2 regions of the Agrococcus sp. ARC_14 genome follow, and region 2 is predicted to be linked to the other one. Evidence: predicted binding sites of a transcription regulator. Region 2 holds the regulator's gene; the other holds the start of a gene.
What was found. The regulator LexA, encoded in region 2, represses DNA repair genes until DNA is damaged. The targets are predictions, from matches to a motif close to TCGAACANNTGTTCGA.
Positions count from the first base shown of each region.

Region 1: a site for LexA is predicted at 3,206-3,221, ahead of MKD51_RS15370 (HNH endonuclease signature motif containing protein). Genes of this name have one in related genera too.

Region 1 covers NZ_JAKUDO010000003.1:18,847-33,115, reverse strand. The annotation lists gene MKD51_RS15390 (glycosyltransferase) at 1-127, shown strand, start outside; gene MKD51_RS15385 (NADPH-dependent FMN reductase) at 240-848, opposite strand; gene MKD51_RS15380 (SRPBCC family protein) at 872-1,348, opposite strand; gene MKD51_RS15375 (metalloregulator ArsR/SmtB family transcription factor) at 1,347-1,709, shown strand; gene MKD51_RS15370 (HNH endonuclease signature motif containing protein) at 1,723-3,171, opposite strand; gene MKD51_RS15365 (MarR family transcriptional regulator) at 3,337-3,759, shown strand; gene MKD51_RS15360 (hypothetical protein) at 3,819-5,381, opposite strand; gene MKD51_RS15355 (VanZ family protein) at 5,457-6,002, opposite strand; gene MKD51_RS15350 (low molecular weight phosphatase family protein) at 6,061-6,708, shown strand; gene MKD51_RS15345 (glycosyltransferase) at 6,713-8,590, shown strand; gene MKD51_RS15340 (DUF6270 domain-containing protein) at 8,603-9,409, opposite strand; gene wecC (UDP-N-acetyl-D-mannosamine dehydrogenase) at 9,630-10,874, shown strand; gene MKD51_RS15330 (glycosyltransferase family 4 protein) at 10,912-12,162, shown strand; gene MKD51_RS15325 (CatB-related O-acetyltransferase) at 12,297-12,941, shown strand; gene MKD51_RS15320 (hypothetical protein) at 13,137-14,269, opposite strand, start outside.
Region 2 covers NZ_JAKUDO010000001.1:2,370,769-2,385,037, reverse strand. The annotation lists gene miaB (tRNA (N6-isopentenyl adenosine(37)-C2)-methylthiotransferase MiaB) at 1-510, shown strand, start outside; gene miaA (tRNA (adenosine(37)-N6)-dimethylallyltransferase MiaA) at 507-1,415, shown strand; gene dapF (diaminopimelate epimerase) at 1,421-2,290, shown strand; gene MKD51_RS11760 (methyltransferase) at 2,274-2,879, opposite strand; gene hflX (GTPase HflX) at 2,907-4,436, shown strand; gene lexA (transcriptional repressor LexA) at 4,532-5,155, opposite strand; gene MKD51_RS11745 (hypothetical protein) at 5,413-5,763, shown strand; gene MKD51_RS11740 (histidinol-phosphate transaminase) at 5,825-6,904, shown strand; gene hisB (imidazoleglycerol-phosphate dehydratase HisB) at 6,914-7,513, shown strand; gene hisH (imidazole glycerol phosphate synthase subunit HisH) at 7,510-8,148, shown strand; gene priA (bifunctional 1-(5-phosphoribosyl)-5-((5-phosphoribosylamino)methylideneamino)imidazole-4-carboxamide isomerase/phosphoribosylanthranilate isomerase PriA) at 8,234-8,983, shown strand; gene MKD51_RS11720 (SseB family protein) at 8,994-9,845, shown strand; gene MKD51_RS11715 (DUF1844 domain-containing protein) at 9,864-10,223, opposite strand; gene infC (translation initiation factor IF-3) at 10,363-11,550, shown strand; gene rpmI (50S ribosomal protein L35) at 11,560-11,754, shown strand; gene rplT (50S ribosomal protein L20) at 11,788-12,174, shown strand; gene MKD51_RS11695 (RNA methyltransferase) at 12,176-12,988, shown strand; gene MKD51_RS11690 (amino acid ABC transporter ATP-binding protein) at 13,053-13,790, shown strand; gene MKD51_RS11685 (glutamate ABC transporter substrate-binding protein) at 13,824-14,269, shown strand, end outside.

The sequences.
Region 1 (14,269 bases), on a different contig from region 2:
GGTGATCACGGAGCCGGTGTTCCGTGAGCGGGCGCGGCAGATCGCCGCGGACCTCGAGTCGCTCGGGGGAGCGGCGCGGGCGGCCGAGCTCGTCGAGGCGCTGCTGCCGCCCGACCCGCTTCCGTAGGTCGAGGAGCGTCCGCAGGACGCGTCACGAGACCCCACCCGCTGGTCGAGTAGCCGGCCTCCGGTCATCCGCTGGTCGAGTAGCCGGCCTCCGGCCGGCGTATCGAGACCGCTTACGCCGCCGTCGACCCGTCAGGCTTCGGGATCACGGTCAGCACGCGCCGCACGAAGTCGTCGTAGGTCGCCATCCACGTCGACAGGAACTCCTTCGACGATTCCTTCGCGACGCTGTCGTCGTCGGCGAGCAGGTCATCCGTGAACTGGATGTACGCCTCGGTCTCGTTCATCATCGGGGCGTTGCAGAACGACAGGATCGACTTCAGATGCTGCTGCGCGACCGCCGTGCCGATGGCGCCAGGAGAGGTGCCGATGACGCCGACCGGCTTGCGGCTGAGCGCGTTCTCGCCGTAGGGACGCGAGGCCCAGTCGATGGCGTTCTTGAGCGCGCCGGGGATCGAGCGGTTGTACTCGGGTGTGACGATGAGGATGCCGTCGGACTGCCTGATCGCCTGCTTCAGCGCGATCGCCTCGGGCGGGTAGTCGTCGTCGCGGTCATGGTCGTAGAGCTCGAGCGCATCGATCTCGATGAACGAGCACTCGAGATCTGCGGGCGCGAGCTTGATGAGCGCGTTGGCGAGTCGGCGGTTGATCGACGACGCGGCGATGCTGCCGCAGATGACGCCGATCGTGTACGGGGGCTCGTGCTGATAGGTGTCGGCCATGGAGCCAGCATGCACCTTTGGCGCTACTTGTAGAACCCCTCGCGCAGGTTGATGCCGTGCTCGACCCAGGCCTTCATGGCGGCGAGCATGCCCGTCCAGCCCTCGGCGTTGCCGAAGGCTGCCTTGGCCCCAGCGGTCGTCGGCAGCCAGGCCGACTCGGTGATGGTGACGAGGGTGCGGGTGTCGTCGTCGATGGGCTCGAACTCGAAGGTGGTGCGGGTCGAGCCGCTGGTGCCCGCTGCCTGATCGCCCTCCCACTCGATGACGATGCGGCGGGGCTTGTCGGCCTCGATGACGGTGACCGGGAAGCGGCCGGGGTAGTCGTGGAAGTCCCAGGTGACGTCGCCGCCCGGCTCGAGCCGGCCGCTGGCACCGCCGGTGGTGAAGTAGTGGGAGAGCTGTTCAGGGTCGGCGACCGCCTCGTAGACCTCGGCGCAGGGCCGGCTGATGCGGCCGGAGACGGTGAAGGAGAGCGTGTCGAGACTCGTGGATTCTGTCATGTTGTATTCTTACAACATGAATGGGGCGCGCGACAAGGGTGTGTCGGAGGACGACGCCGACGACCGGGTGTTCAAGGCACTCGCCTCGCCGGCGCGACGGCGGATGCTCGACGCGCTCAAGCTCGCTCCGCACACCACCGGGTCGCTCTGCGCGGCGCTGCCGGAGCTCGATCGCACCACGGTACTGCAGCACCTGAAGGTGCTCGAGGCGGCGGAGCTGGTGACGGGGCGTCGCGTCGGCAGGGAGCGGCACCTCGCGCTCGCACCGCTGCCCATCAAGCGCATCCATGACCGGTGGATCAGCGAGTATGCGCGAGCGGCGGTCGATCTGCTGGGGCGACTGGAGGATGGGGCGCGGTAGTCGGGCGCGCTTGTCAGGCCACGGGCTGCAGAGAGAAGGTCGCTGGGTCGAGGCTGTCGGGCCAGCCACGTCGCCGACGTGGTGGCCGGATTCTTGCTCTGACGAACCATCCGCCTGGACCCTTGATGACCTCGAGCATGCCGCGATGCACCTCGTGATGATGGTGCGTGCAGAGCAGAATGCCGTTGTCGACGTCGGTCGTGCCGCCGAGGCTCCACGGGGTGATGTGGTGGGCTTCGCACCAGCCGACGGGTGCGGTGCAGCCCGGCGCTCGGCAGCTCTTGTCGCGGGCGGCGAGGGCGCGGCGCTGTGCGCGGCTGAAGAGACGTTCGGTGCGACCGAGGTAGAGCGGCAACCCATCGGCCCCGGTGACGACCGCCTGTATGCGCCCGTCGCACATGAGCGCCGCGGCGACCGTGATGGGCACGAGCTCGCCGGTGCGCTCGTCGACGGCGGTGCAGCCTGGGTCGCCCGAGACGGCTGCGCGGTAGGTTGCCTCGCTGATGTGCAGGACGACGGTCGGCCGCTCGCCGGCGACCCGTGGCACGAAGCCCTGCTCGACGGCACCGCGCACCATCGCGATGAGGGCGTCGACCATCTTCTGCCCGCGCGTGCGATCGTCGGTCTCGAGCTCGGCCTGCGCGCGCTCCTCATCGGTGAGGAAGCGGGGAGCGCGAGGATTGGTGAAGGCGTCGAAGGCGGCCGCGAGCACGGCACCTTGATCTGGCGTCGCGAGGAGCTTGCCGACCACCAGGCCGTCGGCGCGCGTGGAGAACGTGAAGGAGCGCTGGCGCAGCTGGTCTTCGTAGCGCGGCTCGACGCCGTCGGGATCCATGCCGTCGCGCCAGCGCCGTGCGACCTTGGCGAGCAGCTCTGGCGGCATCGCCGGCCCAGCGGTCTCGGTCTGCCCCGGGTTGCGGTGATGCTCGCCGACGGCAGCGGCGACGAGCGCCCGCTCGGCGGCCTCGACGTGCTCGGGGTCGGAGCGGTCGGGTGCATCGCCGAGCGCGTCGACGATCGCACCGGCCTGCTCGATCGTCACGGCGCCGTCGGCGACCGCCGAGCCCAGCACCGGGAAGCGAGCGGGGATCGCGGCGCCCGTGAGCCCGACGGTGGGGCGCAGCACCGCGACCGCCCGCAGCAGCCGCCTGATCGAGGAGCGGCTCGCGCCGAACTCGACGGTCAGCATGTCGGCCGGATCGCGGTAGCCGCAGGCCACGGTGAACCGCTCGTCCTTGGGCAGATCGTCGTGACGGTGCACGACGTCGCCGGCGATGCGCAGCTTGAGGGCGTCGGCACCTCGCCCGATGTCGCCGACGCGGGCGACGACCTCAGAGCGCTGCTGGTCGTCGAGCCGGGGGAGCAGGGCGTCGAGCGTGGCGGCGGCCTCGCCCAGCGCGTCGAACGCAGCAGCGAGCGAGGCAGAGGCGCTCGCCGTGTGGCCGACAGGCTGACGCGTCATCGTCGCTCCCTTCTCTGTGCTCTAGCCCAGTTTATCGAAGACAGATTCGAGCCGCGGAAGTTGTCCACAGTTGCGCCCGAACTGCCTCGAAGGTCATGTGCGCAGGGTAGGACGACCCGCTGACATGCATCCGGCATCCGCTCAGTGCGCCTATAGAGTCGTGGCATGACCTCGCGCCTCGCACTCTCGCTCGCATCGCTGGTCGAGAGCGGCCAGCTGCTCGCGAGGCTGTCGGCGACGGGCGGCGAGCGGCGCATCCCGGCGGTCACGAGCCGCGCGATCGCCGTGCTCGCGAGCGAGGGCCCGATGGGCGTCACCGCCCTGGCGCGCCGCTGCCACGTGTCGCAGCCGACCATGACCGAGATGGTGCGGGATGCGATCGCGGCGGGGTGGATTCGTCGGCTCGGCCCGAACGCGCGGCCCAAGCTGGTGCCGACACCGGAGGCCGTCTCGCAGCGCATCGCGCAGCGGGAGGCGGCGGGAGAGGCGCTGGAGTCGCGCTTCACGCGCCTGGGGGCGAGGGAGCGGGCGACCCTCGAGCGCGCCGCGATGATCCTGGCGTCAGCGCTGGAGGCCGAGCACGGCTGAGTCGGTCAAGCGCGGCTGAGTCGGTCACGCGCCTACGGCCGCAGCGCCGGCTGGCTCGGTCAGGCCGGGTCTGACGACGACGCCTCGGCCTGCGGGTCCTCGTTCAGCGCCGACTCGCCCTCCGCGATGAACCGGTAGACGAGCGCGTCGACGCGCTGTGGCTTCGGCAGTGCGAGCGCGGCCATGAGCAGCCGTCGCGAGCTCAGCACCGGGGCAGGTGTCGTCGCCAGGTCGTACTCCGAGTAGCCCGCGCCGCCCCACTTCGTCATGCGGTGCTCCCAGTGATAGAAGTCATGGAAGTCATGCCCACGCATCGCGGCCACTGAGAACTGCGTGAACTCCATCCAGCGCGCGAGCTCCTCATGCAGCAGCGGCTCTTCGCCGAAGCGCGACTGCGCATACTTCTTCGCCAGCAGCTCAGGCGTCGGCTCGAGCGCGGAGGTATCCCGATACATCCCCGTGATCACGGCGCCGCCGACGCCGAAGAGCGTCGTGGCCTTGGCGGGGCTGCCGAGGTAGAGGGCGTTGGCGAGGTTGGCGAAGCGCTGCCAGGTGGGGAACGTCGTCGCGTAGAGCTTGCCCATCTCAGACCGCGGGCTCAGCGGCGGGATGTCGATCGGGATGTGGTGCAGCTGCGCCGCCGCGGCAAGCCTGCTCGCGGCCATCATGTCGAAGAAGCTGCTCTTCCCGGTGCTGCGGAACGCGTGATAGGTCATCGTGAGCGCGCCGGCGCGCTGCAGGTCGGGGAGCCCGGCCTGCAGGATCGCCTTCGAATCGCGGCCAGCGGTGAGCGCGAGCACCGTCACGGGTGCGACCGAGATCCAGTTGCGCACCTGCTGGATCAGATCGTCGCGGAACCGCTCGCTCGCCTCCAACGGGGCCAGCTCGACGCGATCCTCGAAAGGGAAGAAGCGCTCGTGCACGACCTCGGTGCCGCGCACCGTGAGACGCGCGTTGGCATAGAGCTGCTCGACCTCGTCGTGCGGTGTGATGAGCCCGGGCAGCCACCGGCCGGCGGGGTCGACGTAGTCGGGATGGCCCAGCACCCACCGCATCCGAGCGTTGTCGAGCCCGCCCGCGAGCTGCGACAGGATCGCCGTGTGCGAGGCGAGCGCGACGCCGGCGGCCCCGCGGTGCCAGAAGACCGAGCGCGTCGCGAGCGGATCCCCATAGACCTCGAGCCTGTCGCCGCGCGCGACCAGCACGACATACCGACCAGAGAGCCAGGCGATCGTCTCGTCGAGCGCCCGCGTCTGCTCGTCGACGCCCGGATGCTTCGACACGGCACGCAGGATGCGCTCGGCGATGCGGTCGCGCGTCTTCGGCCCGCCGTCGTCGAAGGCTTGGCCGAGCACGAGCACCTCAGCGACCGAGGATGCGGCGTGCTGCCGCTCGAGCACGGTGTCGAGCCGCACGTGCCAGCGGCCGATGCTCAGGTGATCCCAGCCCTCGCGCGGCGAGAAGGCCGAAGGCCCGTCGGTGACCACGAAGCCCTTGGCGAAGACGTTCTGGTAGCCCCACACCTTGTAGCCGGGCCGCAGCAGCTGCTCGCGGCGCCCCAGGTCGTCAACAGCCTTGCGGCGTCGCCGCTCGTCGCGATTGCCGAGCAGGGCGTCGAGCATGGCGTGGCTCCAGGGTGGTGCGGAACGCGGGCGAGCGTCGAGCGGCCGCGGCTGTCCTCCGAGGGTAGCGAAGGGTCAGTGAACGAGCGTCCGGTGCGAGCGGCGCCGGGCAGCGCGCACGACCCCTTCGATGCTGACCGCGAGCACGACACCGATCACCGCACCGAGGCTGTTCGCCACGATGTCCTGCACCGACGCCACACGACCCGGCATGAAGTGCTGCGTGAGCTCGATGCCGACGGTCGCGGCGACGCTCAGCCCCAGCGCGACCCACCACCGCCGAGCCCCGAGCACGAACGCGAGCAGCAGCGCGAGCGGCACGAACATCGCCACGTTGGCGAGCACCTCCAGGCGCGTCCAGTAGAGCCACTCGAACATCTCGCGCGCGTGCAGCCACTCGAGCCCGCTCAGCACGCGCGGCTTCACCCGCAGCAGCAGGTGGCTCGGCCACAGCGTGAGGAGCGCGACGACCGGGAGCGCCAGCAGCAGCCCGATCACGCCCAGCGCTCGCAGCGGGGCCGCGCTCCGCGACGCGCGGTGCAGCACGACGACCGGCGCGGTGGCCGGCCAGGTGCCGACCGGCCCAGTCCCCTGGTGCGCGGCGCGGTCGAGTGCAGTCATGCCTCCATTCTCCCGAGCCCACCTGTGGCGCGCCTAGCACGAGCGCTAGGTTCGAGCCATGCCGCGGCACGCCGAATCGACGCATCCCTCTGAGGCGGTGTTCCGCATCCTGACCGTCTGCACGGGCAACATCTGCCGCTCGCCGCAGGCCGAGCAGCTGCTGCGCGCGCGGCTCCCGGCGGCACTGCCGGGCGCTGAGCCCGGGCAGATCGAGGTGACGAGCGCCGGCACGATGGCGCGCGACGGCGACTCCATGGAGCAGCACGCGGCTGCCGAGGCGGTGCGCCTCGGGGTGGCGGATGCTGCAGCGCACAGGGCGCGCAGGCTGCTGCCCGCGCAGGTGCAGGAGGCAGATCTCGTCTTGGGGCTCGCGCAGGAGCACCGCGGTGCCGCCGTGCGCGCCGTGCCGAGGGTGAACCACCGTGCCTTCACGCTCATCGAGTTCACGCGCGTGGTCGAGGCGCTGGCCGATGGCAGTGCGGCGCGTGCGGTCGAGCCGCTCGGTGCCGATGGGGTCGTGGGCTTCCTGCATCGCGTCGTGGCGGCCGCCGAGGTGCGGGGGCTGATGCCGCAGTCACTGCGGCAGGGGATCGACATCGACGACCCCTATGGCCGCTCCGCAGCTGTCTACCGACGGTCGGCGGATGCGGTGGCCGAGCACGTCGACCGGCTTGCAGCCGCGCTCGGCGCGCTCGCGAGAGGATAGGGGCGTGAAGCCTCTGCAGACCCTGCGCACCGGACTCTGGCATCTGCGCAAGGGCGGGGTGGGGCAGCTGGAAGCATGGCGGCTCCGTCGGCGGATGGCGGAGCGCAACGGCGCCGCTGGCGCCGTCAAGCCGGGCCTCGCCGAGTCGATGCCGGAATGGCCGGTCGCCGACCGCGGCACCCGCAGGCCGCAGCTGCGCGTCGGCACGATCATGGACACCTTCTCGGCCAGCGCGTGGGGCTACGAGTTCGACGTCGTCGAGCTGAAGCCCAAGGAGTGGCAGGAGCAGCTCGAGCGGCAGCCGATCGACGTGCTGTTCGTCGAGTCGGCGTGGTCGGGATCCCGGGGAGCGTGGAAGTTCCAGCTCAGTGGGCCGAAGGCGCCGCCCGAGGCGCTGCGCGAGCTCGTCGCCCACTGTCGTGAGCACGGCATCCCCTCGGTCTTCTGGAACAAGGAGGATCCGCCGCACTTCGAGGACTTCCTCGACACCGCCCGGCTGTTCGATCGCGTCTTCACCACCGACGCCGACCTCATCGACCAGTACCGCGAGGCGCTCGGCCATGACCGGGTCGACGTGCTCGGCTTCGCCGCCCAGCCCGCCCTGCACCACCCGATGCGCCAGAAGGGGCTGCACCAGACGCTCGATGTCGGCTTCGGCGGCAGCTATTGGTCGCACAAGTTTCCCGAGCGACAGGCGCAGATGGATCTGCTGCTCGGCGCGGCAGCGGAGGTCGCGGAGCGCCGCGGCATCGGCTTCGACATCTACTCGCGCTTCGAGGATGACCCGAAGTACCGCTTCCCCGAGCCCTTCGCGTCGCACGTGCGCGGCTCACTCCCGTATGAGCGGATGCTGACGGCCTATCGCGCATACAAGGTGATGCTCAACGTGAACTCGGTCGTCGGCAGCCCGACGATGCTCGCGCGACGCGTCTTCGAGGTGCTCGCGAGCGGCACGCCCGTCGTGACGACGCGCAGCCCCGCGGTGGAGCACTGGTTCGACGACAGCGAGATCTCGATCGTCGACGACCAGGAGGAGGCCGCGCTCACCTTGCGCGCGCTGGTGCGCTCGCCCGAGCTGCGCGACCGCCAGGTGCACTTGGCGCAGCGGCGCATCTGGCGCGAGCACACGTTCTCGCACCGGGCCACGCAGGTGCTCGAATCGGTCGGCATCCCGGATCCCGCCGCCTGGCGCCAGCCCCGCGTGAGCATCATCGCGCCCACCATCCGGCCGCACCTGGTGCCGGGCATCATCGCGACCGCAGGACGCCAGGTGGATGTCGATGTGCAGCTCGTGCTGCTGCTGCACGGCTTCGAGCTCGACGAGGCCGAGCTGCAGGCGCTCGCCCGCGACGCCGGCGTCAGCGAGCTCGTGGTGCTGCACGGCGCCGCGGAGGCGTCGCTCGGCACCAACCTCAACCTGCTGGTGCAGGCCGCCGACGGCGACATCGTCGCGAAGTTCGATGACGACGACACCTACGGTGACCGATACCTGTCGGACGCCTGCTTCGCGCTCGACTACTCGCGCGCCGAGCTCGTCGGCAAGCAGGCCCGCTATCTCTACCTCGAGTCGATCGACGCGACGGTGCTGCAGTCGCCGGAGCGCGAGCACCAATGGACCGACATGGTCGGCGGGCCGACGATGGTCGGGCCGCGGTCGAGCTTCCTCGCGCATCCGTTCGAAGACCGCACGCTCGGCGAGGACACCGCGTTCCAGCGCGCGATCGTCGCGGCCGGCGGCGGAATCTACAGCGCTGACCGCTTCAACTTCATTCAGCTGAGGGGCGCCCGCAGTGGCCACACCTGGCACACGGAGGACGAGCGGGTGCTGGCGAATGGCGACGTTCGAACTTTTGGAATGGCGAGCAAGCACATCCTGCTCTGATCGGCCAGCGGCTCAGTCGTCGCCAGACGTTTCCTCTACGGGGTGTTGCTCGGCGGCATGTAGTCCGCTGATGCCGTGGACCTCGCGCACCTGCCACAGCACCTCGCGATAGACCTCGGGCGTGTAGTGGAAGGGAGCGAGGCCCCAACGGTGGTTCGGGTCGGCGAGCACCTTCTCGACCGGCAGCTCCACCATGTGGTGGCCGGTCTGGCGCAGGTAGTCGTAGTAGCGCTGGTAGTTCTTGTTTGCGTCGCCCGCCCGCACGCCCATGCTCCACGGGGTCGTCTTGCCCTCCGTGGTGCGCAGCGCCCAGGGCACGTCGAGCACGATCGTGCGGTCGAAGAGATTTAGTTTGCGCAGCCGCTCGTCGAAAGCGTCGACGTGCTTGGTCCAGAGGGCAAAGTGATCGTTGCTGCCCAAGGGGATGTGCTCGGCCTCCTCGAGCACTGATGACACGGACTCGGCACGGATGGTGTCGATGCTTCGGGTCACGATCGAGCCGTCAGGGAAGCGGTGCACTCCGTGCCGCTCGTCGGCGAGATCCCAGAGGAGGACATCGAGCTCTCCCGCCATGCCGTCGAGTCGATCCAGGAGGTTCCCGACGAAATCTGCGCGGATCATGCGCTCTTGGAACTTCGACGTGATGCCGAGCGAATCTGGCAGGTGTCCCGAGGCGTCTACGCCCGCCGAGATGAGCGACTGTCGTGCGACGTACCCACGCAGGTCGATGCTGTCGGCGTCAGCGAATTCGATCGTGTCGCGGGCGACGCAACTCCCAAACACCATCACTCGGGTGGCGGTGCCTTCAGGCTGTGTCACTGGACTCCAACGATGCAGAGACGGCGCCGTGCGCCGTGAGGATGAGGTCCAAGATACCGGTCTGGTGGACTGCCGCCGCCCGCGCGCTGCTTGGGCGGCGGGCGTCAGGCACATGGGACAGTAGGTTTGGGTCTTGGATCGTGTAGTCACGCTGACCCGAGGTTGCTCCAACATGGATTGGCCGACGTCACAACGAGGAATGGAATCAACGAGGACCCGTATGGAAACCGATCAGATCGTTTGCGTCGTTGGGCTCGGCTATATCGGCTTGCCGACCGCGGCAATTCTGGCGGCGAACGGGAGCACCGTGATCGGCGTAGATGTCAACGAGCGACACGTTGACGAGGTCAACGCCGGACGAGTCCCCTTTGTTGAACCAGATCTTGAATCTGTTGTGGCAGGCGTGGTCGCGCAGGGGCGGCTGCGAGCTCAAGCCCAGGTGCCGGAGGCGGCGATCTTCATTGTGGCCGTGCCGACGCCCGTCACGACGACGCATGAGGTAGACGACTCGTTCGTCCTGGCTGCGGCTGACTCGATCGCGCCGAAGCTGCACGGCGGTGAGTTGATCATCCTCGAATCGACTTCGCCTCCCGGGCTCACTGAACGAATGGCAGAGCGCATCTTGGCGCTCCGAACCGACCTGACAGGTGGCTCAGGGGAGTCGAACAGTCTTTACTTCGCCCACTGTCCAGAGCGAGTCTTGCCCGGCCGGATCATGGTCGAGATCGTCAGCAACGACCGAATCATCGGTGGAGTCACGCCCGATGCCGCCGAGCGAGCGCGCGAGCTGTACGCCACCTTCTGCAGAGGAGAACTTCTGCTCACGGATGCGCGGACGTCGGAGATGGCCAAGCTGGCCGAGAATTCTTACCGCGATCTCAACATCGCTTTCGCGAACGAGTTGTCTGTCATCAGTGACCGTCTTGGCATCGATGTTTGGGAACTGATCGAGCTCGCGAACCACCACCCTCGAGTGGATATTCTGAAGCCGGGCCCGGGAGTCGGCGGTCATTGCATCGCAGTGGACCCGTGGTTCATCGTCGCTGCCGCACCAGACGACGCGAGACTTGTGCGCCTGGCCCGCGAGGTCAACGACGCTAAGCCCGCATTTGTTCTGGAACAGGTGCTAGCAAAGGCTGCTCGATACCGCACGCCAGTGATCGCTGCGCTCGGGATCGCATTCAAGGCAGACATTGACGACCTACGTGAGTCGCCGTCAAAGGCGATAGTGGAGAACCTCGCCATCGCTCTGGCGCACGGAACATTGCTGGTCGTTGAGCCGAACGTGAGCGACCTTCCGGATGAGCTGGCCAAACTCGACAACGTTGAACTTGTCGACGTGCATGCAGCGATCGGACGCGCAGACATCGTGCTAGTACTCGTCGATCATCAGCCGTTCAAGACTCTTGATCGCGCGTTGTTGAAGGAGAAGGTCCTCGTGGACACCAAGGGACTATTTCGGTGAAGTGCTCGGTCACACTCGGCGAAGAGGCAGCGGCAAGGTGCGACTGCTGCTCCTGAGTCACTACTTCGAGCCTGAGAACGGTGCTCCGCAGCGCCGATGGCGCGCACTGATCGATCGTTTCGTCGAGCGGGGGGTTGAAGTGGACGTCGTCGCCCCTGCTCCGCACTATCCGTCCGGTCGCCTGATTGCCGCTCACAGAGCAGGGTCGAGTCCGGGACAAACGGAGACTGGCCCGAAGGGCGATCGCGTCCACCGAGTGTCGTTTATTCGCCACGACGGAAGCATCTTGAGGCGCACGCTGGACCATGTCTGGGTCTCGCTGGTTAGTGCCCGTCGCGTCGGTTCGTTGATGAGGGACGAAGCGCATCGCCCCGACGTCGTGGTTGTTACCGCCCCAGCCCTGCCCACGATCGTGGCCGGACGCTGGATTGCGAAGAGACATCGCGTCCCCTTGATCATCGAGATGCGAGACGCATGGCCAGACCTCGTCTCCCACACTCCTGGTCTCCGCGGAGGCCGTTCACTCAAGTCTTCTGTGAAGGATTCTCTGCATACTGCCATTACGTCGCTCCAGAAGGCAGCCGATGTGGTGGTCACAACCACTCAGAGTTTTGCAGAGGTTCTCCGCCGACGTGGTGTCAAGGACACCGTGGTGATCCGCAACGGGACCGATCCGGAGAGGTACGAAGCGATCGGCCGAGCTGGGGCGGACCATGACAACTTGCGTGTGCTATATATGGGCACGATTGGGCGCAGTCAGGGACTGGAGGCAATCGTGCATGCGGCGGCCCGGCTTAGCGCGGAGCAGATCCCGATCGAGGTGCGCGTTGTCGGCGCAGGGGCGGACCACGCTCGTCTAAGGAGCTTGAACGGCCAACTCGGGAATCCGATTGACCTTCGACCCGCGGTCCTGCCCGAAGAGGTCATGGATCACTATCGTTGGGCGGACACGTGTGTCGTCTCTCTCCGAGATTGGGAACCGTTCAAGTGGACAGTACCTTCGAAGCTGTATGAACTGATGGCCACAGGGAAGCACCTGACCGCAATGCTTGCTGGTGAAGCTGCTGCGATCGTCGAGGAAACGCAATGCGGTTTGCTCGTCGAGCCCGGCGACGTTGACGGCCTCGTAGCGGGTTGGCGAACGCTGGCTGCCGACCGCTCGCAGTTGGAGATTGGCGATGGGGGGCGCGGTTGGGTGCGTGCAAACGTCACCTATGATCGTCTGGCCGAACTGTATCTAGAGTTGTTCGACAGGCTTGCAGGCACCCAGCAGCGCGTCGCGCGATGAAGATGGCACTCGGACTCGAGCGAACTTCCTCGGAGAGAAGAGATCAAATGGCCATCGAGTCGAACTCTGAGCCTTCGGCCAGCGAGGCTGAGGTTGACAGCCAGAGCTACGCAGCACCGAGGGTGAGTCCAGTCGTGAGCAACAACTGGGTGGTGTACGCGGAACCCGAGGCGCGCCTGCACCGCGTCGAGCTTCACGGCAGCGTTTGGGTGGGCTTCGCGTCGTACGTGAACTCTGGAGCGATCCGCTCGTACGTCGAGATCGGTCGGTATTGCAGCATTGGCCGTGATGTCTCCCTGGGACTAGGCCACCACAACATCAAGGGAATCTCGGGATCGCCATTCTTCGCTGGCTTGACGGTGGACAAGATGCCGCTGGCGGCGGAGAACCCGCGTCGTCGCGTGATTATCGGTCACGATGTATGGATCGGCGATGGCGTCAAGATCCTGTCAGGCGTGACGGTAGGGCATGGAGCGGTCCTGGCCGCGGGTTGTGTCGTCACCAAGGATGTGCAGCCCTACGAAATCGTTGGCGGAGTGCCTGCACGCACGCTCACGTGGCGCTTTGAACCCGAGACGATTGATAAGCTACTGCGACTCGAGTGGTGGAATATTGCGCCGGGTTGGCTTCGCGGCAATCTCTTTGGCGACATTCAGAACTGCATATCGGTACTCGAGAGTGCTGGGGCGCACGCTCCACAGTTCGCGCTGCCTCGAATCGCCGTGCGGCCGGAGTCGGTCGCTGCAGCGCCTTCGACATCCACTAGGTCGGCCCCCTAGCGGCAGTAGCGCCATCGCCGAACGGTGGCGCGCCAGTCCCAGCGTGCGCGCGAGACCCTGCCAGATCGCTCCGATGCGCCGCAGAGCAGATGCGTCGAGCCGCTGGGATCCGGTTCGAGATGATTCACCGCGGGTCGATCACTGCTACGCATGGGCAAATGCCTTGGTACCGCCCCAGCAACCCTGCCGGCGAGACTAGCCAGGAAACCGGTCCTGCCTCGGAGGTGAGCCAGGGGCGCCCCTCCATGCCATGAAGCGGCGAATCCTGTCGGTTGTGTCAGCGCGATTGAGCGGGAAGTGGCCGCCTCGGTTGAGATTCCAAGCGGAGTAAAGTTCGATCTCCCCGGTGTGCGCACCCCAGCCGTGGTCGTGGGAAATTTGCATAGTCTGATCGACGAAGTAGCGGAATTGACTGAGGATATGCGTACGATCGCGGAGATTTTGGAGGTACATGTAGTCTGGCACGTGCTTTTCGTGGAAGAATCTGTGCGTCGCGTCGACCCTGTGAAGTAGTTCTTCAGGCACTTCCTGAATCCTCGGGACCCCGAAAGCGACACGCGCAGCATGGTGTGCCTCGTTCTGATGTGAGTAGGCACGCATATCTACTTGCGGGATATCGACAACGACTCTGGAACCCGGAAAGCATGCCGCCATTTGGAACGATGAGAAACCACCTGCGGAGCCCCCAGTGAAGACTACTTGCTCCGGTCGGAGGCCGAGCTCCGCCGCGACCCGGCTCACAATACCCGCAAACTCGCGCGCCGTGTCTCTGGTCGTGGTTCCGAACCACCAACCGGCGTTCAGTGTTTCGTCGAGGTACAGGTTGGGATCGTTGACGGCAATGTAAGAGGCCCCGGGAAGGTCCTCCGCCCAACTCCACCGTTGGAAAAGCGGAACCTGTACGGAATTGCGAACGAGTGCGCTCTGCCCGAACACGATGAGCAGCTGGCTACCGGTCTTGAGGTCCATCAAGAAGTCGTACCTCATGCCATCGGCGTGGATTGTGGTATGCCCAGCGTCGCCTGGTCGGGGCCGGAAGTCGTCCAATGTCGCGTACTCATACCGACCATCAGGGAAGTCCGTCTTCGTGGGCTTGAAAACGCTACCGCTGGGTTGCATGCGAACGAACCGGGCGAGATGGCCGCCGACTCGCTTGGCGAACTCATCGGGATCGTCAGTTGGAATTCCGACGACAAGGACCCGATCGTCTTGAACCAGGCGGTGGAAACGCACCAGCGCGATCAAGCGAGTTCGAGGAGGCAAGGTAGCGGCGAGCTCACTAAGATTCGTTGACCCGTCGGCACTGAAATCAGTCGTGAACACTACTG
Region 2 (14,269 bases):
TTCACGTTCCAGTACTCCATCCGCCCCGGCACGCCGGCCGCCACGATGCCCGATCAGGTGCCGAAGGCGGTCGTGCAGGAGCGCTTCGAGCGGCTCGTCGCGCTGCAGGACCGCATCTCCTTCGAGGAGAACCAGCGCCAGGTCGGCCGCACCGTCGACGTGCTCGTCTCGGTGGGTGAGGGCAGGAAGAACGCCGAGACCCACCGCCTGAGCGGTCGCGCGGAGGACAACCGCCTCGTGCACTTCGCACCGGGCGAGCACGCGCCACGCCCCGGCGACGTCGTCACCGTCGAGCTCACGCAGGCGGCGACGTTCCACCTGGTCGCCGATCACGGCCCGCTGGCGCTGCGACGCACGCGCGCCGGCGACGCCTGGGATCGCGCGCAGTCAGACTCCTGCGCGGTGCCGTCGCCCGGCGACGGCGCTCCTGCTGGCGGCCCCGTCTCGCTCGGGCTGCCCACGCTGCGCACTGCGACGGCCCCGACGGTGCCGGTCGCGCTCGGCACGTGACGCTGATCGCCGTCGTCGGCGCGACCGGCACTGGCAAGACGGGGCTCTCGCTCGACATCGCCGATGAGATCGTGCGGCTCGGCAGCACCGCCGAAATCGTGAACTGCGACGCTATGCAGCTCTACCGCGGCATGGACATCGGCACCGCGAAGGCGAGCCTCGCAGAGCGCCGCGGGCACCCGCACCACCTGCTCGACGTGCTCGAGCCCCGGGAGGACGCCGCCGTCGCCGCCTATCGGGACGCGGCGCTGGCAGCGCTGCGCGCCATCGAGGGCAGGGGCGCGGTGCCGATCCTGGTCGGGGGCAGCGGGCTCTACGCGTCCAGCGTGCTCTACGACTTCGCCTTCCCCGCCACCGACGAGGCACTGCGAGCGCGGCTGGAAGCCGAGCTCGAGCGCGACGGGGCCGCGGCGATGCACGCTCGGCTGCTCGCGGTGGATGCGGCCGCGTCCGAGGCGATCGGCCCGCACAACGGCCGCAGGCTCGTGCGCGCGCTCGAGGCCGTGACGCTCACCGGCGAGCCCTTCCGCGTCGGCCTGCCGCCCGAGGATTCATTGCTTCGGCCCACGATCATCCAGCACGTGCGCATCGAACGAGCCGCGCTCGTGCCCCGGCTCGACGCCCGCGTGCTGCGGATGTGGCAGCTCGGCCTCGTCGAGGAGGCACGTGCGCTGCGCGCGGCCGGCATCGAGCGCGGCACCACCGCGCAGCAGGCGATCGGCTACCGGCAGGCGCTCGACCAGCTCGACGGCACGCTCGACGAGGCCGCCGCCATCGAGTGCACGCAGGCCCTCACACGCCGCTACGCGCGCAGGCAGGTCTCGTGGTTCCAGCGCTACCCGGCTGCGCCCGCAGCGGACGCGGCTGCCCTCGCACACCAGGCGCTCGGTAGCCTGGAGGCATGACAGAGCTGGGCAGCGGCGCGTTCGCCAAGGGGCACGGGACCGGCAACGACTTCGTGCTGATCGCCGACCCCGATGGCGCTGCGCCGCTCACGCCCGAGCGTGTCCGCGCGCTCGCCGACCGCCGCTTCGGCATCGGCGGCGACGGCGTCATCCGCGCCGTGCGGGCGGGATCCACCGGCGACGCGGTGCTCGACGAGGCATCGCCCGGCACCTGGGCGATGGACTATTGGAACGCCGACGGCTCGGTGAGCGAGATGTGCGGCAACGGCGTGCGCGTGTTCGTGCGCTTCCTGCTCGAGTCGCAGCTGGCGGCCCTCGCCGATGGCGAGGGCATCGACATCGCGACGCGCGCGGGCGTCAAGCGCGTGGTCCGTCGCGGCGAGCTGCTCTCGGCAGATCTCGGCCCCTTCGAGCTCGGCGGCGACAGGCTCGTCGCGGCGCACGGGCTCGAAGTCGATCGCCCGGGCCTCGACGTCTCCACGGGCAACCCGCACGTGGTCGTCGCGCTGGCGAGCACGGAAGAGCTCGAGGCGCTCGAGCTGCACGCGGCTCCGGTGCTCGACCCTGCTGCCGAGTCCGGTGCCAACGTCGAGTTCGTCGTGCCGGGGGCGATCGCCGACGGGGTCGGCGCGATCCGCATGCGCGTGCACGAGCGGGGCTCCGGCGAGACGCTCTCGTGCGGCACGGGCGCCGTGGCAGCCGCCATGGCCACCAGGCACTGGTCGGGGGATGCGGCAGACCGGTGGATCGTCGACGTCCCCGGCGGCAGGCTCGAGGTCGAGGTCGACGAGCGCGGCCACGCCTGGCTGACGGGGCCCGCAGCGCTGGTGTTCCGCGGCGAGGGGATCGGCGGAGGAGTCAGTCAGGCGCCGTGACAGCGAAGATCCGGTACGTCCGCTTGGAGTCGGCGCGCTCGACGTCGAAGCCCTCGAATCGCTCGACCAGCCAGCGCAGCAGCGAGTCGGCGCCGAGGTGCTTCTGCACCACGAGCCAGGCCGTGGCGCCGGGTGCGAGCCGCGGGATCCACGTCTCGAGCAGCGCGTGCAGCTGCGGCTTGCCGATGCGGATCGGAGGATTCGACCAGATCGTCGCGAATCGGAGCCCCTCCGGCACCAGCTCTGGCGTCGCGGGCGTGATGTTCGATAGACTGAGCAGCTCGGCATTCCGCTCCACGAGCGAGAGCGCGCGAGTGTTGACATCGACCGCCCAGACACGCGCGTCGGGGGAGCGGGTCGCGAGCGTCGCGGCGATGGGCCCCCAGCCGCAGCCGAGATCGAGCAGCTCCCCGGTCTCGGGAGGCGAGGGGACGGCGTCCAGCAGCACCTCGGTGCCGACATCGAGTCGGTCGCCCGAGAACACCCCGGTCGACGTGACCATCTCGCGCTCGACACCGTTGATCGGCACCCGGATCGTGCGGATCGACCTGGGAGCCTCGGGATCTGGGGAGAAATAGTGGTCCGGCACGGACTCGACAGTAGCGAAGGACAGACCATGGCAGAACCGCAGCACGCGGCAGACGGCGCAGAGCACGTCCCCGACGGAGGGCGCGCGACGGAGCGGATCCTTGCGTGGGCGCAGCCGGGGGACGGCGAGGTGCTCTCGGCGCGCGCGCAGGCGCTGCAGGCAGATGACGCCTTCAGCGACACCGACGGCGACCAGCTCGACCGCGACGAGCGTGCGGCGCTCCGCCGGGTCGATGGGCTGCGCACCGAGCTCGAGGACATCACCGAGGTCGAGTACCGCGAGGTGCGCCTCGAGAACGTCGTGCTCGTCGGGGTCTACGCGGGCTCCGCCGGAGACGCCGAGAACTCGCTGCGCGAGCTCTCGGCCCTCGCCGAGACGGCCGGCGCGCAGGTGCTCGACGGCCTGCTGCAGCGCAGGCCGAATCCCGACCCCGCGACCTACGTCGGCAGCGGCAAGGCCGACGAGCTCGCCGCGCTGGTCAAGGAGCTCGGGGCCGACACCGTCGTCGCCGACAGCGAGCTCTCACCCAGCCAGCGACGAGCGCTCGAGGACCGCGTGAAGGTGAAGGTCATCGACCGCACCGCCGTCATCCTCGACATCTTCAGCCAGCATGCCAAGAGCCGCGAGGGCAAGGCACAGGTCGAGCTCGCGCAGCTCGAGTACCTGCTGCCGCGCCTGCGTGGCTGGGGCGATTCGATGTCGCGCCAGGCCGGTGGCCAGGTCGGTGGCCAGGGCGCAGGCATGGGTTCGCGCGGCCCCGGTGAGACGAAGATCGAGCTCGACCGCCGTCGCATCCACACCCGCATGGCGCGACTGCGCAAGCAGATCAAGGGCTTCGCACCCGCACGACAGGCGAAGCGCGCCAACCGCGACCGCTTCGAGGTGCCGGGGGTCGCGATCGCCGGGTACACGAACGCCGGCAAGTCATCGCTGCTCAACCGCATCACGGGCGCGGGCGTGCTCGTCGAGAACTCGCTCTTCGCCACCCTTGACGCCACGGTGCGCCAGGCCAAGACGGCGGATGGCCGCGAGTTCACGATCGCCGACACCGTCGGCTTCGTGCGCAACCTGCCGCATCAGCTGGTGGAGGCGTTCCGCTCGACGCTCGAGGAGGTCGCAGAGTCGGAGCTCATCGTGCACGTCGTCGACGGCAGTCACCCGGACCCCGCGTCGCAGATCGCCACGGTCCGCGACGTGCTGGGGGAGACGGGCGCACGCTCGATCCCCGAGATCGTGGTGTTCAACAAGGCCGATCTCATCGACGCCGACGAGCAGCTGGTGCTGCGGGGGCTGCAGCCGGACGCGATCTTCGCATCCGCACGCACCGGCGACGGCGTCGACGAGATCCTCGCGCGCATCGCCGAGATGCTGCCGCGGCCGGAGGTGCCGGTGTCGCTGCTGGTGCCCTTCGAGCGCGGTGACGTGATCGCGATGCTGCACGACCGCTTCGACGTGCTGCGCGAGGTCTATGAGGAGGGCGGCACGCGCATCGACGCCAAGGTCTCGGCGGCGGTGCTGAGCCAGCTCGCCGAGTTCCGCGTCGAGCCCGCGCGCTGACGAGTGAGATCTCGGTACGGCGGCCTTGCGGCCGCCTACTCGATCTAGCGCTCTCCGGACTCAACGCCGCTCTGCGGCATTGAGTCCTCCGAACGCTACACCGAGCGCAGCACCGCGACGACCTTGCCCAGCACCTCGGACTCATCGCCGAGGATGGGCTCGAAGGCGGAGTTGCGGGGCAGCAGCCAGGTGTGGCCGTCGCGCTGCTTGAAGACCTTCACGGTCGCCTCGCCGTCGAGCATCGCGGCCACGATGTCGCCATTGGTCGCGTCGCGCTGCTGCCGCACGACGACCCAGTCGCCGTCGCAGATCGCGGCGTCGATCATGGACTCGCCGACGACCTTGAGTATGAAGAGGTCGCCACCGCCCACGAGCGCCTTCGGCAGCGGGTAGGTGTCCTCCACCTGCTCCTCCGCGGTGATCGGGATGCCTGCGGCGATGCGACCGACCATCGGCACGAACGTGGCCTGCTCCATGGTGGCGAGCGACTCGACCGACTCGTCGGGGACGAGCACCTCGATGGCGCGCGGCCGAGCGGGGTCGCGCCGGATCATGCCGGCGAGCTCGAGCTGCCCCAGCTGGTGGGTGACGCTCGAGAGCGAAGAGAGGCCGACGGCGTCGCCGATCTCTCGGTAGCTCGGCGGGTACCCGCGCTGGCGCACGGCCTTCTGGATGACCTGCAGGATCGCCTGCTGCTTCTCGGTCAGCTGCCTCGTCATGCCCGCTCCGCTCTGTCGCCGCGATGCCCGCCGGGCGCCCGGGACGGGCGTGTGGGTGGCCTGCGATTGACTGCTCCTGGTTCGAAAGCGTATCCGACAGGACGCCCGAATCAAACGGATGTTCGAGCGTGTCGTGGAGAAACTCCGCGGCAGGGCTTGACTCGTCCAGGGAATCGAAGATAGGTTCGAAACAGAGATTCGCAGGCGGTGCTCCCGGCCGAGCACCGCCTGCGGATCCCAGACTGGAAGGAGCACCGATGACTGCCATCGCCACCGCCACGCCGACTGTCCGCCTGCGGATGACCTCGCGCGGTCGCCGCGCCCTGGCCCTGCTCGTCGCCACCCCCGTCCTCGCCGCCGCCGCGCTCGCCGGAGCTGGTGTGCTGGGCGACGCCCTTGCCGGCGCTGTCGCCTCCTCGTCGACGCAGACTGCCGACTTCTCGTACGTCACCGTGCTGCCCGGTCAGTCGCTCTGGCAGATCGCGCAGTCGCTCGCACCCGATGCCGACCCCCGAGACGTGATCGCCGAGATCGAGATGCTCAACGGCATCGCCGGCTCCATCCAGCCCGGCGAGCAGCTCGCGATCCCGGCGCACTACGCCGGCTGATCCGGCTGCGGCCCGCAGGCTGCGCCGCGCGAGGCATCTGACATCGTCCTAGGCTGGTCGGGTGACAAGCCTCGATGATCTGCCCATCCGCGACGACCTTCGTGGCCTGACGCCTTACGGAGCGCCGCAGCTCGAGGTCCCTGTTCGCCTCAACGTCAACGAGAACGCGTACCGCGTGCCCGAGGCCGTCGCACTCGACATCGTGCAGGAGATCGCCCGCGCGCTGCCCGACGCCAACCGCTATCCAGACCGCGAGTTCGACACGCTCCGCCGCTCGTTCGCCGACTACCTGGGTCACGGGATCGAGCCCGCGCAGATCTGGGCGGGGAACGGCTCCAACGAAGTGCTGCAGCACGTGCTGCAGGCCTTCGGCGGCCCCGGCCGCTCGCTGCTCTCGTTCACCCCGACCTACTCGATGTACCCGCTGCTCGCGCAGGGCGTCGGCATGGAGTGGATCCCGGTGCCGCGCGCCGACGACTTCACGCTCACGCCCGAGGCGGTGCGGGCGGCCATCGCCGAGCACGATCCCGACATCGTCTTCCTGTGCTCGCCGAACAACCCCACGGGCACGGCGATCGGCCTCGACGTCATCGAGGCCGCAGCCGAGGCCGCGCGGGGCATCGTCCTCGTCGACGAGGCCTATGCCGAGTTCGCGCATGACCGCAGCCAGACGGCGCTGACGCTGCTCGAGCGCTTCCCGCGGCTGCTCGTGTCGCGCACCATGAGCAAGGCCTTCGCCTTCGCAGGCATCCGGGTCGGCTACCTCGCGGCCGACCCGGCGGTGATCGACGCGCTGCGGCTCGTTCGCCTGCCGTACCACCTCTCGGCCATCACGCAGGCCGCGGCGGTCGCGGCGCTGCGCCACAGCGACCAGATGCTGGCGCGCGTCGACGAGCTGCGTGCGCAGCGCGATCGACTCGTCGAAGCGCTCGCGCAGCTGGGCATGCAGCCCTATCCCTCTGACTCCAACTTCGTGCTCGTGGGCGGCATCGCCGATCCGAGCGCGACCTTCCAGGCACTGCTCGACCGCGGCATCCTGGTGCGCGATGTCGGGCTGCCGGGCACGCTCCGCATCACCGCCGGCACGCCGGGGGAGACGACCGCGCTGCTGGCCGCCTTGGCCGCGCTCACCGCAGAATAGGATCGAGCCATGGCACGCACCGCAACGATCGAGCGCACGACGAGCGAGTCGAGCATCCGACTCTCGCTCGACCTCGACGGCACCGGCACCTCGTCGATCTCGACCACGGTGCCCTTCTTCGACCACATGCTGACTGCCTTCTCGAAGCACTCGCTCATCGATCTCGACGTGCAGGCGAGCGGCGACACCGACATCGACGCGCACCACACGGTCGAGGACACCGCGATCGCGCTGGGCCTCGCGCTCAAGGATGCGCTGGGCGACAAGGCAGGCGTGCGCCGCTACGGCGACGCGACCGTGCCGCTCGACGAAGCGCTCGCGCGCGCCGTCGTCGACCTCTCCGGCAGGCCGTTCCTCGTGCACTCCGGCGAGCCGGCCGGCTTCGAGCTGCACCGCATCGGCGGCCACTTCACCGGCTCGCTCGTGCGCCACGTCTTCGAGGCGATCACGCTCAACGCGCGCATCACCGCGCACGTCGACCTGCTCTCCGGGCGCGACCCGCACCACATCGCTGAGGCGGAGTTCAAGGCCTTCGCCCGGGCGCTGCGCGTCGCGGTCGAGCAGGATCCTCGCGTGACGGGCGTCCCCTCCACCAAGGGAGCACTGTGACGGCTCCGCGTCCGACAGTCGCGCTGCTCGACTACGGCCTCGGCAACGTGCACTCTGCCGCCAAGGCCATCGAGGCCGCGGGCGCAGACGTGATCCTCACCGCCGATCGCGCCACCGTCATGGCGGCGGATGGCCTGGTGGTGCCGGGTGTCGGATCGATCGCCGCGTGCATGGCGGGCATCCAGGCGATCCACGGCGGCGAGCTCATCGGCCGCCGGCTCGCTGGCGGCCGGCCGGTGCTGGGCATCTGCGTCGGCATGCAGGTGCTGTTCTCCTCCGGGGAGGAGGGCGGCGTCCACACCGACGCGCTCGACGAGTGGCCGGGCACCGTCCGCCGGCTGCAGGCCGACATCCTGCCGCACATGGGCTGGGCGGAGGTCGAGGCGCCGGAGGGCTCTGCGCTCTTCGAGGGCGTGCGCGACGAGCGCTTCTACTTCGTGCACTCCTACGCCGCGACCGAGTGGCTGATCGATCCGCACCCTCGCGTCCGCCAACCGAAGGTCGCGTGGGCCACCCACGGCGAGCGGTTCATCGCCGCCGTCGAGAACGGCCCGCTGACCGCCACGCAGTTCCACCCGGAGAAGTCCGGCGAAGCCGGGATCCGCCTGCTGGCGAACTGGGTTCGCGGCCTCTGACCTGCACGAGTAGCATCGCACCGGCCCTCCGACCCGGGCCATCGCCTGGCTCACTCCGCTCGCTCCCCAAGAAGGCACCGTCACCATGACCGATTTCAACCAGTCGCCCAAGCTGCAGCTGCTGCCCGCGATCGACGTCGCCGGTGGCAAGGCGGTGCGGCTCACCCAGGGCAAGGCCGGTACAGAGACCTCCTTCGGCAGCCCGATCGACGCGGCTGAGGACTGGGTGCGCCAGGGCGCGGAGTGGATCCACCTCGTCGACCTCGACGCAGCGTTCGGCCGCGGCGACAACCGCGCCGTGATCAAGAAGGTCATCAAGGCCGTCAAGGGCCGCGTGCAGGTCGAGCTCTCCGGAGGCATCCGCGACGAGGCCACCCTCGAGGCGGCGCTCGCCACGGGCGTCAAGCGCATCAACCTCGGCACCGCGGCCCTCGAGAACCCCGAGTGGACCGCATCCGTGATCGCCGAGTACGGCGACCAGATCGCGGTCGGACTCGACGTCCGTGGCACGACGCTCGCCGCCCGCGGCTGGACGCAGGAGGGCGGCGACCTCTGGCAGGTGCTCGACCGCCTCGAGGCTGCGGGCTGCAGCCGCTACGTCGTCACCGACGTGACGAAGGACGGCACGCTCCAGGGCCCGAACCTCCAGCTGCTGGAGCAGGTCGCCGATCGCGTCGACAAGCCGGTCGTCGCCTCGGGCGGCATCTCGAGCCTCGACGACATCGCGGCCCTGCGCGAGCTCGTGCCGCACGGCGTCGAGGGCGCCATCGTCGGCAAGGCGCTCTACGCGGGCGCGTTCACGCTGGTCGCGGCGCTGGATGTCGCGGGCCAGTAGGGCCGTCGGCGTGAGCCGCGAGGCAGATTCGGCGGGCCGCTCCTGGGAGGGGCGCTCGTTCCAGCACCACGACACCGCGTACGCGGGCGACGACGGCTCGGCACCCGCGGACTACGTCGAGGCGGTCGCATCGCTGGCCGCAGACGCTGCCGGCCGGGGCTCGGTCGTCGAGGCGCTGCGCGGGCAGCGACTGCTGGTGCCGCTGCTCGCGGCCGCGGGTGACACCGCCGTCGACGAGCGCGGCCGCACGGTCGACAAGACGCAGGAGCTCTCGATCGTCACGGTGCAGGGGCCGGATGGCGGAGCGATCCTGCCGATGTTCTCGCACGTCGCGGCGATGCAGGCGTGGAACACCGCTGCGCGTCCCGTGCCCACGAGCGTCCAGCGCGCCGCTGCCGCCGCCCTCGACGGGCCGGCCCGCGTGGTCATCGACCCCGGCAGCGAGAGCGAGTTCGTGCTGACGCGCACGATGCTCGAGGCGCTGCTGACGGATGCGCCCTGGTCGTGGGGCGTGCAGGACGAGGCCGTGCAGGCGGCCGTCGCTGCCGCCGTGTTCGCGCAGCCCGCCGTGCGGGCACTCGTGCTGGCGACGGGCGATCCGCGCAGCCGACTGGCTGGCGCGGAGCTCGAGGTGCACGCGCTCGTGGATGCCGAGGGAGTCGCCGGTCACGACGCTGCAGCGCAGCTGCAGACGGCCGCCGGGGTGCTGGGCGAGACTCCCGTCGTGCAGGAGCGGATCACGAGCCTCGCGCTGCGCATGCATCGCTGGGACGGCGGGGCGGCGCGGCTGCCGCTCGTGGCACAGGCAGCGTTGGCGATCACGCGAGACGAGTGGCAGACCGCGAGCGGCGCGCTGCAGTGACGCTGCAGCGTCGGCTGCTCAGACCACCGAGCCGGTGAACTTCTCGCCGGGGCCCTTGCCGGGCGCGTCGGCGATGGTGCTCGCCTCGCGGAACGCGAGCTGCACGGAGCGCAGGCCGTCGCGCAGCGGCGCGGCGTGGATGCTGCCGATCTCGGGGGCGGCGGCGGTGACGAGACCGGCGAGCGCGTTGATGAGCTTGCGCGCCTCGTCGAGGTCGAGCTGCTGCTCCGGGTCGTCGGCGAGGCCGACCTTGACCGCGGCGGCGCTCAGCAGATGGATCGCGACCGTGTTGATGAGCTCGACCGCCGGCACGTCCGCGATGTCGCGCGCCTGATCGAGGGCGTCGTCTCCGTGGCTGTGCTCTGCGGTGTCGGTCATGGCAATCTTCTCCTGAAGCATCGTCTCTGGTAGGCTTGTGCAGGTTTCGGGCTCTCGCCCGGAGGTGAAAGAGGAGCAATCCCACCCGCAGCCGCTTCAAGGCTACCGGGTCAGCAGCACCAGACGTTCGCCGTCAGAGGTGCTGAGCCGCGCGGCAGCGATCGCGTTCTGGCTTCTCTTCTCGCCGTGCACCACAGCACACAGCACCATCGAGAAGGAGCCCGCGATCAGCGATCCCCGCACCAATGAGCGCATCCGCGTTCCCGAAGTCCGACTTGTCGGACCTGCCGGTGAGCAGGTCGGCGTCGTCCGGGTCGAGGATGCCCTTCGTCTTGCCCGTGAGGCAGAGCTCGACCTCGTCGAGGTCGCTCCTGACGCCCGCCCACCCGTCGTCAAGATCATGGACTACGGCAAGTTCAAGTACGAGCAGGCGCAGAAGGCCAAGGAAGCCCGTCGCAACCAGGCGAACACCGTCCTCAAGGAGGTCCGGTTCCGTCTGAAGATCGACGAGCACGACTACGAGACGAAGCGCAAGCGTGCAGAGGGGTTCCTGGAGGCTGGCGACAAGGTCAAGGCGATGATCCTCTTCCGCGGTCGCGAGCAGTCGCGCCCGGAGCTTGGCGTGAAGCTGCTGCAGCGCTTCGCCGAGGACATCCAGGAGCTGGGCTCGGTCGAGTCGAACCCGATGATCGACGGCCGCAACATGGTGATGGTCGTCGGCCCGCTGCGCTCCAAGTCGGACGCGAAGGCTGAGCAGAACGCCGTCCGCATCGCGCACAAGAAGGCCGAGCAGGAGAAGCGTCGCGCTGAGGCCGAGAAGCAGGCTGCACGCCAGGCGGCAATCGAGGCCGAGCGCCCTGAGCGCCCGACCCTGCCCGCGCAGAGCCGGACCCGCAACGACGGTGAGCTCATGCGCTCGAGCCGTCCCTCGTCCTCCTCTTCGCGTCCGACCTCGTCCTCGTCCTCGCGCCCGACGTCATCGTCGCGGCCGTCGTCCGAGGCTCGTTCGGAGCCCCGCTCGGAGCCTCGTTCGGAGCCGCGCGCCGACTCGCGCCCGAAGCAGACTGCTCGCACGGTCCAGCCCACCCCGGCTGGCGCACCGCGTCCGGCGTCTGCACCCAAGCCCGCTGCCGCATCCGCCGCAGCCACGCCCGCTGCGGCTCCTGCCGCGGCGAAGCCCGCTGCAGACGCAGCACCCAAGCCCGCCGTGAAGCCCGGCGCCCCGAAGCCTGCGGCGAAGCCCGCATCGCCTTCGGCGGCTGCCAAGCCCGCGACGCCCAAGGCCAAGCCGGCGGCCAAGCCCGCCGGCGAGCCAGCATCCGAGTAGGAGAGAAGAATGCCCAAGCAGAAGACGCACTCCGGTGCGAAGAAGCGGTTCAAGGTGACTGGCAGCGGCAAGATCCGCAAGCAGCAGGCCGGCCTGCGCCACCACATGGAGGTCAAGTCGTCGGTCCAGACGCGCCGCCTCAACAAGGACAAGGTCCTGGCTCCGGCCGACGCCAAGATGATCAAGAAGCTGCTCGCTCGCTGACGCGCGCGACGAAGAGATAGAGAGAACAGACTCATGGCACGTGTCAAGAGGGCGGTCAACGCCCACAAGAAGCGTCGCGTCATCCTCGAGCAGGCTTCGGGCTACCGCGGCCAGCGCTCACGCCTGTACCGCAAGGCCAAGGAGCAGCTGCTCCACTCGCACGTCTACGCCTTCCGTGACCGCAAGGCCAAGAAGGGCGACTTCCGCCGCCTGTGGATCCAGCGCATCAACGCCGCGTCGCGCCAGAACGGCCTGACCTACAACCGCCTCATCCAGGGTCTCGGCCTTGCAGGCATCGAGGTCGACCGTCGCATGCTCGCAGAGCTCGCGATCCACGAGCCCGCCACCTTCGCCACCCTCGTCGAGGCGGCCAAGGCAGCACTGCCCGCCGACACGTCGGCACCGCAGAACGCGGCCTGACATGCTCGACAGCCCCCGCGCGCCCCGCGTGCGTGAGGCTGCGAAGCTCCAGCAGCGAACAGCCCGGTCCCAGACCGGGCTGTTCCTGTTGGAGGGCCCGGCCGCGCTCGATGAGATCGTGCGCTGGCAGCCCGCGCTGCTCGTCGACGTCTTCGCGACCGATGCGGCGCAGGAGCGCCACGGCGAGCTGATCGCGGCCGCGCAGCAGCACGCGCCCGTCACCGCAGTCTCCGAGCGCGCCCTCGCGGCGATCGCCGACACCGTGCATCCGCAGGGCGTCGTCGCGGTCGCGAAGCAGGCACCGATGAGCCTCGAGGATGCGCTCGCGCGTGCCTCGAAGGCCGAGCACCCGCTGGTCGCGATCCTCCACGAGGTGCGCGACCCCGGCAACCTCGGCACGATCCTCCGCGCCGCCGACGCGGCTGGCGCATCCGCCGTCATCGTGACGGCCAACTCCGTCGACCCCTACAGCCCGAAGGTCGTGCGCTCGACCACGGGCTCGCTGTTCCACGTCGACGTCGCCGTCGGCGCGACGACGCAGGATGCCATCGAGGCAGCTGCTGCCGTCGGGCTCACCGTGCTCGCTGCCGATGTGTCGGGGGATGACCTGCTGGCGCTGGAGGCGGAGGGCGTGCTCGCGCGCCCCACGGCCTGGCTGTTCGGCAACGAGGCACGCGGCCTCGATGCGGCCACAGTGCGGCTGGCGGATCGGGCCGTGCGACTGCCCGTCTATGGCCGTGCGGAGTCGCTCAACCTCGCCACCGCGGCATCCGTCTGCCTCTATCAGAGCGCGATCGCCCAGCGCCGGATGTAACCGTTTGATTGCGATCCCCAATCCACGCCAAGGGTTGGCCGTCGCGGCATGGTTGTATGAGCGCATGCAGCCCCTCGTCGAGATCGCCGATGTCGAGAAGCACTATGGCGACTTCCATGCGCTGAAGAACATCAACCTCACGGTCGGCAAGGGCGAGGTGGTGGTCGTCATCGGCCCCTCCGGCTCCGGCAAGTCGACGCTGTGTCGCACGATCAATCGACTTGAGACGATCACGTCCGGCTCGATCTCGATCGACGGCAAGGAGCTGCCCAAGGAGGGCAAGGGCCTTGCCGCGCTGCGCGCTGACGTCGGCATGGTCTTCCAGTCGTTCAACCTGTTCGCACACAAGACGATCCTCGAGAACGTCACGCTCGGCCCCATGAAGGTGCGCGGCTTGAAGAAGGCTGAGGCGATCAAGGAGGCCCATGCGCTGCTGGAGCGCGTTGGCGTCGCGCAGCAGGAGGCGAAGCTCCCCGCTCAGCTCTCCGGCGGCCAGCAGCAGCGCGTCGCGATCGCCCGCGCGCTCGCCATGAAGCCAAAGGTCATGCTCTTCGACGAGCCCACCAGCGCCCTCGATCCCGAGATGATCAACGAGGTGCTCGACGTGATGGTCGGTCTCGCCAAGGACGGCATGACGATGATCGTCGTGACCCACGAGATGGGCTTCGCGCGCAAGGCCGCCGATCGCGTCGTCTTCATGGCCGATGGCGAGATCGTCGAAGAGGCGACGCCGGAGGAGTTCTTCACGAACCCCCGGAGCTCGCGCGCCAAGGACTTCCTCTCCAAGCTCATCACTCACTGACCCCGCACCACCCACACATTTCAAGGAGACACCATGCGTAGGACACGACGCAGCGCAGCCATCGCCCTCGGCGCGGCCGCAGCAGTCGCACTGGTCGGCTGTGCCAGCGGCACGCCCGGCGGCGGTGGAGACAGCGAGCAGCCCTTCGAGGTTGCGACCGATGTGCAGCTCGAGGGCTCGCCCACGTTCGACGCCGCGTCGTCGGACGGCACGATCCGGATCGGCGTCAAGGAAGACCAGCCGGGCCTCGGATACCTCGACCCGGTCACCGGCGAGCGCACGGGCTTCGACGTCGACATGGCGCGCTGGGTCGCGGCTTCGCTCGGCTTCTCGGAGGAGCAGATCGAGTTCCAGGCGATCCCCTCCGCGAACCGCGAGCAGGCGCTCGTCAACGGCGATGTCGACTTCTACGTCGGCACCTACTCGATCACCGACGCGCGCAAGGAGCAGATCGACTTCGCCGGCCCGTACTTCGTGAC